DNA from 2 places in the Halomonas sp. IOP_6 genome. Region 2 is predicted to be linked to the other one. Evidence: predicted binding sites of a transcription regulator. Region 2 holds the regulator's gene; the other holds the start of a gene.
What was found. The regulator sigma-54, encoded in region 2, starts transcription at its own class of promoters, with help from an activator protein. The targets are predictions, from matches to a motif close to TGGCACNNNNNTTGCTNT.

Region 1 (5,368 bases), on a different contig from region 2:
CTCGGCTTCATGGCTATGCTGTAAAAATTCCTTTCGCCGAGTAGCAAACCGTTTACCTTTCGAGACAAGGTAAATCGTCGAGGCGCCTCGTTCACGTTGGAGCGCATGGATAAAACCGCTAATGTCGCCAACGATCTCTGAGGTAGTGGCTAAGTGGTGCAGGCTATCGATATCGCATCGAAGGGCGGTTAAGAGTAGTTGTTGGGCTGAAGACATAGTGGTTTCCTTTTACTCCCCGCCTGAGATGAAATCCCCTCTGTTGCGATAAGTGTCGCGAAAACGTGTCGTAAAAAATCGTCACGGATAAAGCGTACAGAGGGGTAAGTGAATACTAACGCAGCGAGAGTGCGCCTGCGCTCGTGTCGCCGCCAACCGCATCACGGTAGGCGGTGGCTTCTTCGGCTTCTTCGGCTTCTGTGGCATCGCTGAAGCGTACTACCAGTACACAGGAAGCGAGCACTAATACGGTAATGCCAAGGTAAAAAAGCCCTTGTTGATAACCAAGACTTTCACTACGGAACAGAAAGGCGGCGGATACGGCACCGACGTTTCCACCCGCCCCCACAATACCGGCAACAGCCCCCAGTGCTTTTTTATTGATAAAGGGCACCACGCCAAATGTTGCTCCTTCGGCCATTTGAACAAACAGGCTAAAGACCAGCATGATGCCAATTGCGAGGCTTAAGACATGCATTTGTGAGAAGGCAATGAGTGCTATTCCTTCACATACCAAGGCGATAAACAGCCAGCGAACTCGCCCTTTTAAACCGCCTTGTTTGGCGAACAGGTCTGAAAAAACGCCGCCAAGGGTACGGGCGAAAATATTCATTAGGCCAAATAAGCCAGCGATTAAACCAGCGGTTGCCAGGGTCAGGTCAAACTTGTCGAAGAAGTAGATAGCGGCAATATTATTGATGGTTAGTTCGACGCCAAAGCAGAGCCCGTAAACAATAAACAGCGCCCATACGCGAATATCTTTTGCTGCGGTCAGAAAGCTTTGTACTGCGCTATTTTCACCTGTGGCTTCAGGTAGCTCACCGCGGGCGCGCAGGTCGCTAAAGTTGCCATCGGGAGCGTCTTGGGTAAACAGCCAATAGCCAATCCCAGTAAAAAACAGTACGACGCCAGGCACCACCATTGCTAAGCGCCACCCTAGCGTTTCACTAACGCCAAGCATTAGTAGACCTGAGAAGATCAGCGGCATCAGGATTTGCGTCGTACCGCCGCCCAAGTTCCCCCAGCCAGCACTGGTCGCATTGGCGGTGCCAACGACATTCGGCGCAAACATCATCGTGGTGTGATATTGGGTGATCACAAAGGATGCGCCGATGGCTCCGATGGCCAGCCGAGCGAGTAAGAAGGTCTCAAAGCTATTGGCAAAACCTATGCACATAACGGGCACAGCGCCGAGCATCAACAAACCGGTATAGGTTTTACGAGGCCCAATTTTATCGCACAGCACGCCAATGAGCAGGCGGACAATAACGGTAATAGCAACGGAGGCAATAATGGTATTGCCGATCTGCGTTTGGGTGAGTGATAAATCTTCACGGACCACTGCCATCAGTGGAGCGATGCCAAACCAACCAAAAAAACAGATATGGAACGCGAACCAGGAGAAGTGGAACGCACGCATTTGAGGGGTAGAGAAGTTTAATAGCCGAATGCGGTTAGCTTTATTGCGAATGTCCATGGATGGCCTCACAGAGCACGATACGAGTGGGTCAAAACATGGCGCTTGGAAAGGCGCTATGTTGTTAACGAGAACATGCCTTCGCCATTGAAGGGCAGGTTCGACGCACTCGTACCCGTTGGGCCTGGTCCACGCCTACCATCATTCAGTAAGAGTGAAGCAATTAGTTCGCCATAAGATTATTTTAATTTTAAAATCAGTTTCTTATGTGTGTTTGTTTAATAGGTGGAGAGTTTCAGTAGGCTGGTAATGCACCAAGGTGGCGCATCTGCGGTGAAGACGTGCGACACCTGAGTGCTGGTTATTCGTGCAAATAAACAGCGTCAATATCCAGTGTTGAACGTTCACCTATCGCTTCAAAGTGAGTTTCTAGCCAGCGTTCGGCGGCATCGCGCCCTTGCTCGAACAGATGGCATAGAAACGCCCATTCTGAGTTCATTTTGCTGGATACCGAGAGATCCTCTAGCGCCTGTTCGCCACTGATACGGTGGAAGAGCGCTTGCTGATAGCAGTTTTCGATTCCCTGTTCATCCAGTGTGCGCTTAAGCAGCGCAATCATGCGTATTTCTTTAATCAGGGCTGAATTAAAGGTAATTTCATTTAGTCGATTCATTATGGCTGAGGCAGACGTGGGGACTTCTTCTCTGATGATGGGGTTAATCTGCACCAACAGAATGTCGCGTGCGCTGCACTCCTCCATTAAAGGGAACAGCGCTGGGTTACCCATATAACCGCCATCCCAGTACGCTTCGCCCTCTATCTCAACCGCTTGAAATACAAATGGCAGGCAAGCAGAGGCCATGACTGCATCTACACTCATCTCTTCGCGGCGAAAGACGCGCTGTTTTCCAGTACGAACGTTAGTGGCCGTCACAAATAGCTTAAGCTGCTCACAACGTCTTACACGTTCGAAATCAATATGTTCGGCGACAATGTCACGCAATGGATTAATATTCAGAGGGTTCAGTTGGTAGGGGGATACCAAGCGGCTTAAAAGGTCCATAGCCACATAACCCGGTGAGTGATCGAGGGACCAGTTTCCGGTAAGTACATCAAGTGGCGAGCGGCGAATTGGGCTTGCCATACCCGCTCGGCTAACCGCTTTCCAAAACTGGTGTAGCGCCTGGCGAGCTGTCTCTTTGTTACCGCGGGTGAGGGCGTCTGCCATGACCACACCATTCATTGCGCCAGCGCTTGTGCCACTGATGCCCTCTATTTCGATACGGTCATCTTCAAGTAAGCGGTCGATGACACCCCATGTATAAGCACCGTGGGCTCCACCGCCCTGTAAAGCGAGATCTAGCTTTTTGATCTGCGACATTGCCTTCCCTGCTGAGTGAGTGATTAAAAGCGCAGTAACCCACTCAGCATGGCATAAAAGGGTGTGATATGTGTACGCCTGCTAGGCAGGCCCACAGCACGTCATCAAGGTGAATCTGCTAATGGTGAAGGGCGCCCATTTGAAAGGGGAACCTCATAAACGGCATGCTCCATCAGTTTATCAAGCTGGAGTGCTAGCTGACTGCTGGCTTCTTCCATCATAGCCAGTGCCGCAAGCTGGCCATTATGATCACCTTGGCGGGCAAACTTAAGTGCTTCTAAACCGCTTTCATGAAAACGCTTGTGCGGTGCCGCCAGCGCTTTGTAAGCCTCCGTATGCTTATAGCGATGACCGTCCCCCATAAAGTACCAATGCCCAAGCGTGCAGTGCTGGTGATCTTCTAAATTCTCTTCCAGATGAGCAGAGAGTAGTTGCCTATAAAGGCGGCTTTTCCATACCGCATGCTCGAGTTTGGCGGCGTGCAAATAAGCCGTAGTTGTACTGTGGTGTATGACCTTATACATATGGCGTGACTGGTCTATCAACTGCTCAATGACATGTTCTGCTGCTTGGGCGGCGCTGGTTAAGGCCTTTATTTCCTGCTGCTGATAATCACGGATCTTTGCATCTTCATTGACTTGCAATGCCGTGCGCTCGATCCACTGCGCTAGCTGATGCGCTAATTGCCGAGAGTGTTCTGATAACTCTTGCAGGTCCTGGACAATTGCTGGCATGCCTGCCGGTTGTTCATGAAAGTGAGCGACTTCCAAGGCCGCAGTAATGGCTAACGCTTGTGTATGGCCTGCGCTGTGCCCTAATTCGACACTCAGCTGACGTATATCGTGGAAGGCTTGCTCAGTCACTAAAGGGGACGCTAAATACGTGTCTATTTGCTGGCAGCGTTGGCGGTGTTGCTGCAACGTTTGTGCGCTTTGCTCGGCTTTATGGAGTCGGCTGAAAGTGTCAGTAAGTGTCGATTGCTCGGCAGCAAGGTGCTGAGCATGCACTTCTACGCCTTTGCTCAATGAGCAAAGCATGTCCGCGCCCCTGGCCTGAAGCATGCTGAGCGACTCAACCGGCGTCATCAAGCTGATCGCGCGACAGCGGTGGCGCTTTTTTTCAGCCTCTAATTGGGCATTCAACGCTGCCACTTCTTGCTCTAGGCGATGGATAGTTTGATACGGATGCATAAAAGCAAACATGGCCAGTACCTGCAAAATAGTAAATAGCTTTGTGATGTTTTGTCACAAAGTATTGCAGGTGGTTGCCGTGCGTGCCGGAGTTACCTGGTATTAATGATGAAAACCAGTCTCTTGCGTTTTTGAGGACTATGTTTCTTAATGTATCCGAGTCAGTCTCAAAGATTAGTCTCAAAGGCGAATTTTAAAGACCAGCCTTAAGGCTGGTCTCACAAAGTGGGCAGCTTCGCCGCTCACCAGTTTTGATGGGAAAATTATCAGCGTTGGGCTAAGTGGGGAGCATTGTCGTTTGGGCAGCGCAGAAACTGCGACGTTGCTAACCACTCTTCATCAGGGTAGTAGGCGAAGACATACTGGTTCTCTTTCAAACTGTCGATAAGAGGATACGTGATGTCTTCGCGTACTGCAGGACAGCCGTGGCTACGTCCGAGCCTGCCAGTCTGGGTAATAAAGTCGTCGCTAACATAGTCAGCGCCATGGATCACAATCGCTCGCTCAAACGCCAAGTCATTAACCTCTGGCTCTAAGCCATCCAGGCGCAATGAATAGCCATTACGACCATAATAACTATTCATTGTGCGAAAGAGCCCGATGCTGGATTGGTGGCTCTCGGGGGTATTGGAGAAGACCTCTGCCAACGCATCGCCAGAGCCTTGCCCATGAGAAACCAGCTCTTCAAATAGCAGCTTATGTCGATGCAGGTCGAAGACCCAAAGCCGTGGCTCGGTAGACGGAAGCGAGTAATCAATGACGGCTAAGCGCTCAGCGGTTGGGTCCGCACAGCTAAGCGATTGAGCGGCGAGTCGCAGCGCCTCTGGCGTTGCTGATGGGGCTAGTTGGAGTAGTTGATGATGCAAGGGCGAAACGCCGGGAGGTGCTGCAGAAGCGACCTGTGAGAAAAAGCTAGCGGCTTGTAAGGGAAGGCTCAATAACAACAGTGGAAGCGACAAAATGGCGGTAGAAGCACGTAGGTAAAAAGGCATAGAGTGCAATCCTGCAATAGATATCGACGAAGGAGACATGTAAACGGCTATGATAAATAGATGTAGCGTAATAATGATGAATCGCAATGATAAATAGCGACGATGAATAGTAACGCAAGGAGGAGCGATGAACGAGACAACGTTAATTAGACGATGGGCGATAGGGGTGGCT
Region 2 (5,368 bases):
TTTGTTGAAGGCTCGGATGTGGAGGGCTGCTGTTCACTTAGGGTGTACTGCAGGCCTAGCTCACGATGACGGAGTTGAACCTCTCCCGCTTGTTTCACCAGCATTTGTGCCAGTTGTTCCACCATATAGACAGAACGGTGCTGCCCGCCGGTACAGCCAATAGCAATAGTCATATAACTGCGCTGGCTATTTTGGTAAGCGGGTAGCCACTTTTCCAACCATGTCTGGATATCATTGCGCATTTCTTCTACGACGGGATATCCCTTAAGAAAGTTGATGATGTTCGCGTCACGCCCAGTGTATTGGCGCAGCGTAGGGTCCCAGTAGGGATTTGGTAAGCAGCGCACGTCAAAGACGAGATCAGCGTCAAGTGGGACGCCACGTTTATAGCCAAATGACTCTAGTGTCAGCGTTAATCTATCTTCACGCTGTTGGGCAACCTGATCCGTTATTCGGCGGCGCAGGTCATGAACCGACAGACGCGATGTGTCGATCATCAGGTCGGCAAGATCACGGATGTCGAGCAGGGTTTCTTCTTCTTTATTGATGGCCTCTTCAAGCGTCATGTCACTATCACGCGTAAGAGGGTGGCGACGACGCGTGGCTGAGTATCGCTCAAGAAGAATTCGCGCATCGGTGGTTAGATAGATAACCTGGAAGTGAATGCTTTTCTGACGCAAAGATTCAAGCATTTTTGGCAGCTGCTTTAGCGCAGCTGGTAAATTACGCGCATCGATACTTACCGCTAGTTGAGGGCGTGCCCCTTGCTCGCGAAGCTCATCCACAAGGGAGCCGAGTAACATGGCGGGCAAATTATCGATGGCACAATAGCCAAGATCTTCTAACGCTTGTAAGGCGATAGATTTACCGGACCCTGAACGGCCGCTAATGATCACCAGTTGCATAGAGTTTCTCTTGGCATGCCAATAAAAATGGAGGTAAACGTTAAACTAGTAGGCAGTGTCTAGCGGTGGACCATTTAGGTAACAGGTTGTTCACGAATTTTTGCTGTAATAAGGTCCAATAGCTCACGTTGGCTAGCCGCTCTACGAAGCTGCTGACGTGTGTCAACGTTGTTCATGATGGACGCCACTTGCCCTAATAAGGCTAAGTGCGTGTCGTCCGCCTCTTCGGGCACTAAAAGTACGAAAACAAGGTCGACGGGGTCGCCATCAATAGCATCGAAATCTACTGGCTCAGCTAACTTTAAAAAACCAGCGATAGGCGAGCTGCAGTGAGGGCTACGGGCGTGAGGAATAGCAACGCCGTTGCCTATTCCAGTGCTACCCAAACGCTCACGACCAATCAGGCGGCTGAAGACTTCTTGGCTATCTAGGCTTGGCGTGTTTTGCGCAATAAAGGTGCTGAAAAATTCCAGCACCCTTTTTTTGCTGCCCCCGGGGACGTCATACAGCACGCGCTCCGGGGGAAGAATAGTTTCCAACGTCATTGAGTTAACGCACGCCAGCGCCTTGGGCGCGAGCTTGTGCTTTTTCCTTGTGTTTAACGAGTTGACGATCAATTTTGTCCGCTAGTGCATCAATCGCAGCGTACATATCGTTGTCTAATGCTTCTGCGTGTAGATCGGCACCTGCAGCATGCAGGGTGCAGGCAGCTTGCTGGCGCTCCTTTTCAACAGATAAGGTCACTTGTACGGTGGTGATATTGTCATAATGGCGCTCAACGCGTTCCAGCTTCTCATTTACATAGTCACGCAAGGCGTCAGTCAGATCTACGTGATGACCAGTGATATTTACTTGCATTGACGTGCTCCTTATCCATCGGACTGTTCTTCGATTGTAACCCTTTTTGCGCTATTGCAAAGCCCTTAGACAGACTTTGTTCGTTAGCACTGTTTTATTAGCGTAAACGGCGGCGTTCGCTTGAAGAGGGTATACCCATCGACTCGCGATATTTGGCCACCGTTCGCCTTGCCACATTAATGCCACCCTCTTCCAATAGCGACACGAGGCGGCTGTCTGAGAGAGGTTTCCCGGGCGGTTCATCTTGCACCAGTTTTTTGATTCGAGCGCGGATGGCGGTGCTGGAGTGACTGTCACCGCCGTCCTGGCCACTTACTTGGCTTGAAAAGAAGTATTTGAGCTCAAACACTCCGCGCGGAGTATGAATGTATTTCTGGGTGGTGACCCTGGAAATAGTGGATTCATGCATTTCTACGGCGTCTGCGATATCGGCTAAAATCAGCGGTTTCATGGCTTCTTCGCCGTGTTCCAGAAAGCCTATCTGGCGAGCTATGATTTCTCGGCCCACCCGCAGTAGCGTATCATTTCGACTTGAAAGGCTCTTGATGAGCCAGCGAGCTTCTTGGAGATGCTCTTTTAAAAATTGGTTATCTTGGCTCTTGTCAGCCCGTTTGATCAGGCTTGCGTAGTCAGGTTGAATGCGCAAGCGCGGCAATGCCTCAGGATTTAGCTCCAGGTGCCATCCTTCGTGGTCATGGCGTACGACTAAATCTGGCGTTACATAGCTGTCATCAGTGTCGCCAAAGGCACTTCCTGGGCGAGGATCAAGGCTGCGGATCAAGCGGATGACATCATCAAGCTGCTCATCATCTAGACTTAACCGCCGCTTTAGCAAACGCACATCATCCTTACCAAGCGCTTCCAGAAATTGACGCACTAACCGCTTGGCAGGCATAAGCAGCGGTGTATCTTCCGGTAGTGAGGCGAGCTGCAGCATTAAGCACTCCCGCAGGTCGCGAGCAAATACACCGGTGGGCTCAAACTGTTGAAGACGAAGCAAGGTTGTTTCAACTTCACGCTGGCTAAGGCCTTCATGCCCTTGGGCTTTAAGTCCTTCGCGAATGTCATTGAGAGGCTGGGTTAGGTAGCCGTTGGCATCCAGTGCATCGATGAGGCTTTCAGCAATGGCGTGGTCGCGTGGTGAAAAATCTGTCATGGCGAGTTGCCAAAGTAAGTGGCCATGCAAACTTTGACCAGCGGCTTGACGCTCAAAGTCAGGCCCCTCGCTGCTGGCACCATGGCTACCAAGGTCTTGATAAGTGTCTGACCAGTCACTGTCAGTTGAGAGTTCGTTAGGAATGCTTTCGGACCATTCAGCTTCCTGGGGTTCACTAACGGCCTGTTCGCCGAACTCATCTTCCTGCTCAAGCATTGGATTGGCATCAAGTGCTTGCTGAATTTCTTGACGGAGGTCCAGCGTTGATAGCTGTAACAGGGCGATGGCCTGCTGCAGCTGAGGTGTCATGGTCAGCTGTGTACCGATACGCAATTGAAGAGAAGCTTTCATGACCATCTGAGAACCGCTCGTTAATCAGAAAGCTCCACCCTAGTGCGAGTTATGGCTTGGTGCAAGTGCAATAAGTATGCCACCACTACTATTTTTTCTACAGATGGCTGTTTACAAGCGGAAATCAGCCCCCAAATAAACGTCTCTTACCCGCTGGTTGTTGAGAATTTCCTGAGGGGGGCCACTGGCGATGATATGGCCGTCACCTACAATGTAAGCAATATCGCAAATATCCAGTGTTTCCCTGACGTTATGATCAGTGATCAGCACGCCGATATGGCGCTTTTTGAGGGCTCGAATGATCGTTTTAATATCGCCCACTGAGATTGGATCAACGCCGGCAAACGGCTCATCAAGCAGGATAAAGGCAGGCTCGGTCGCGAGGGAGCGGGCAATCTCAACACGTCTACGCTCTCCGCCCGAAAGACTCATGCCGAAGTTGTCACGAATGTGCGTGATGTGAAAATCTTCCAGTAGCGACTCAAGGCGCTGCTCCCTGGCGCTACGATCGAGCTCTTTGCGGGTTTCCAGGATTGCCATGATGTTGTCGGCGACGGTAAGTTTGCGAAAAATAGAGGCTTCCTGAGGCAAGTAGCCAATACCAGCCATTGCACGTTCGTGCATGGGGGCATGGGTTAAATCAAGCTCATCAATGCCAACCTTTCCCGCATCAGACTTTACCAAGCCGACAATCATATAAAACGATGTCGTTTTGCCTGCGCCATTGGGGCCTAGTAGCCCTACCACGCTGCCTTGAGATATCTCTAGGTTAATATCCTTAACGACACGGCGGCGTTTATAGCTTTTAGCTAAGTGTTGGGCATAAAGTGTTTTTATCGGCGCGGTTTCTGATTCTGAGGCTGTGGTTTGAGGTGCGGGCTCTGCGTTATTGGTCGCCACTGGACACTCCTATTGTTCCGGCTGAAGAGTCATGCGGATACGTTGTGGCTCACCACCACTAACATCAGAACGCGCCTGAACCACACCTTGGTCGATAAAGTACTCTAATCGCCCACCTTCAAAGCGATCTGCTTGCTGGGTCAGTTCCGCTTGGTCAATGAGCTCTACCCGACGCTCGGCAACATGGTAAATAATACGTTTTGCCCAGCCTTCCATTGGGCTAGCTTGGTCTTCGAGCTGGTTACGTATGTAGGCTCGTCCACCGGTTGCAATGGCACGCGATAGCTCGCCAGCATCGTTGCGCTGAATCTCAACGCGATCGCCGCGCAGTTGCATATTGCCCTGCCGAATATCGACGTTGCCTGAATACACTGCGGTGCCTGCGCGTTGATCGAGATCTAAACGGTCAGCCTCTACTTCTACGGGGGCTTGGCTTTGTGCCATAACCGGTAGCGCTGCCGCTGAAATGGGTAGCGCAATGACGAAGAGTGCCGTGCGAATAAGAACGTTCATCGCGACTCCTACTGAGAACGAGTGGCAGGCGGGTGAACGCCGCGCACGTTATTGGTTAAGCGGATCTGGCTATCATCCAGCCATACATCCATACGTGAAGCGTCAATGCGCTGGGGCGGTTGCTGAAGTATGGTTTCGGCATCGCTCCAAGCATGACGGGTGATGCCATCATAGTGTAATAACTCAGTATTCAACTGCCAGCCCTCATCAGGTGCAAGTAATTGGGCTGAACCAGCTAGCGTGAGCGCCTGCGTGTCAGTATTTAGGGTGCCGGTCTCCGCCGTCGCTAGCCATTGACGCTCATCGCTATCAAATAGTGTCGCCCTGGGGGAGAGGACATCTGTCATCGCCGTTTGAGGGGTATGAACTAAGCGTGGCGTCGTCAGCGACTGCTGGATGGCTCCGGTGTCACCAAACAGAGTAATTTCTGCATTCTCTAGTACATGGCCGGGCTCTTGAGCACGAGCCTCTGCGTCGATTGATTGGTCTTGAGGGCCGCGCGGATCCAGCCATACCAGTACGCCACCTAAGGCAAACACCATGATGGTTATCCAAAGGCGTTTTTTAACCCAAAAGCGCATTACGATTGGCCGTGTAGGTACGTATCTAAAACAGCATCCCAATGACCTTGAGACATCAATAAGGTATCGCAGATTTCACGTACAGCGCCGTGGCCACCAAGCCG

Region 1: K7H08_RS04950 (NarK family nitrate/nitrite MFS transporter) is a predicted target of sigma-54. The motif match lies at 1,850-1,867, and genes of this name have one in related genera.

What each region holds. Positions count from the first base shown of each region.
Region 1 covers NZ_JAIRBO010000002.1:303,393-308,760, forward strand. The annotation lists gene K7H08_RS04945 (nitrate regulatory protein) at 1-216, opposite strand, end outside; gene K7H08_RS04950 (NarK family nitrate/nitrite MFS transporter) at 332-1,693, opposite strand; gene K7H08_RS04955 (patatin-like phospholipase family protein) at 1,995-3,014, opposite strand; gene K7H08_RS04960 (CZB domain-containing protein) at 3,119-4,216, opposite strand; gene K7H08_RS04965 (murein L,D-transpeptidase catalytic domain family protein) at 4,471-5,196, opposite strand; gene K7H08_RS04970 (L,D-transpeptidase family protein) at 5,324-5,368, shown strand, end outside.
Region 2 covers NZ_JAIRBO010000001.1:548,193-553,560, reverse strand. The annotation lists gene rapZ (RNase adapter RapZ) at 1-905, opposite strand, end outside; gene ptsN (PTS IIA-like nitrogen regulatory protein PtsN) at 980-1,450, opposite strand; gene hpf (ribosome hibernation-promoting factor, HPF/YfiA family) at 1,455-1,763, opposite strand; gene K7H08_RS02620 (RNA polymerase factor sigma-54) at 1,861-3,276, opposite strand; gene lptB (LPS export ABC transporter ATP-binding protein) at 3,382-4,107, opposite strand; gene lptA (lipopolysaccharide transport periplasmic protein LptA) at 4,180-4,683, opposite strand; gene lptC (LPS export ABC transporter periplasmic protein LptC) at 4,692-5,264, opposite strand; gene K7H08_RS02600 (KdsC family phosphatase) at 5,264-5,368, opposite strand, start outside.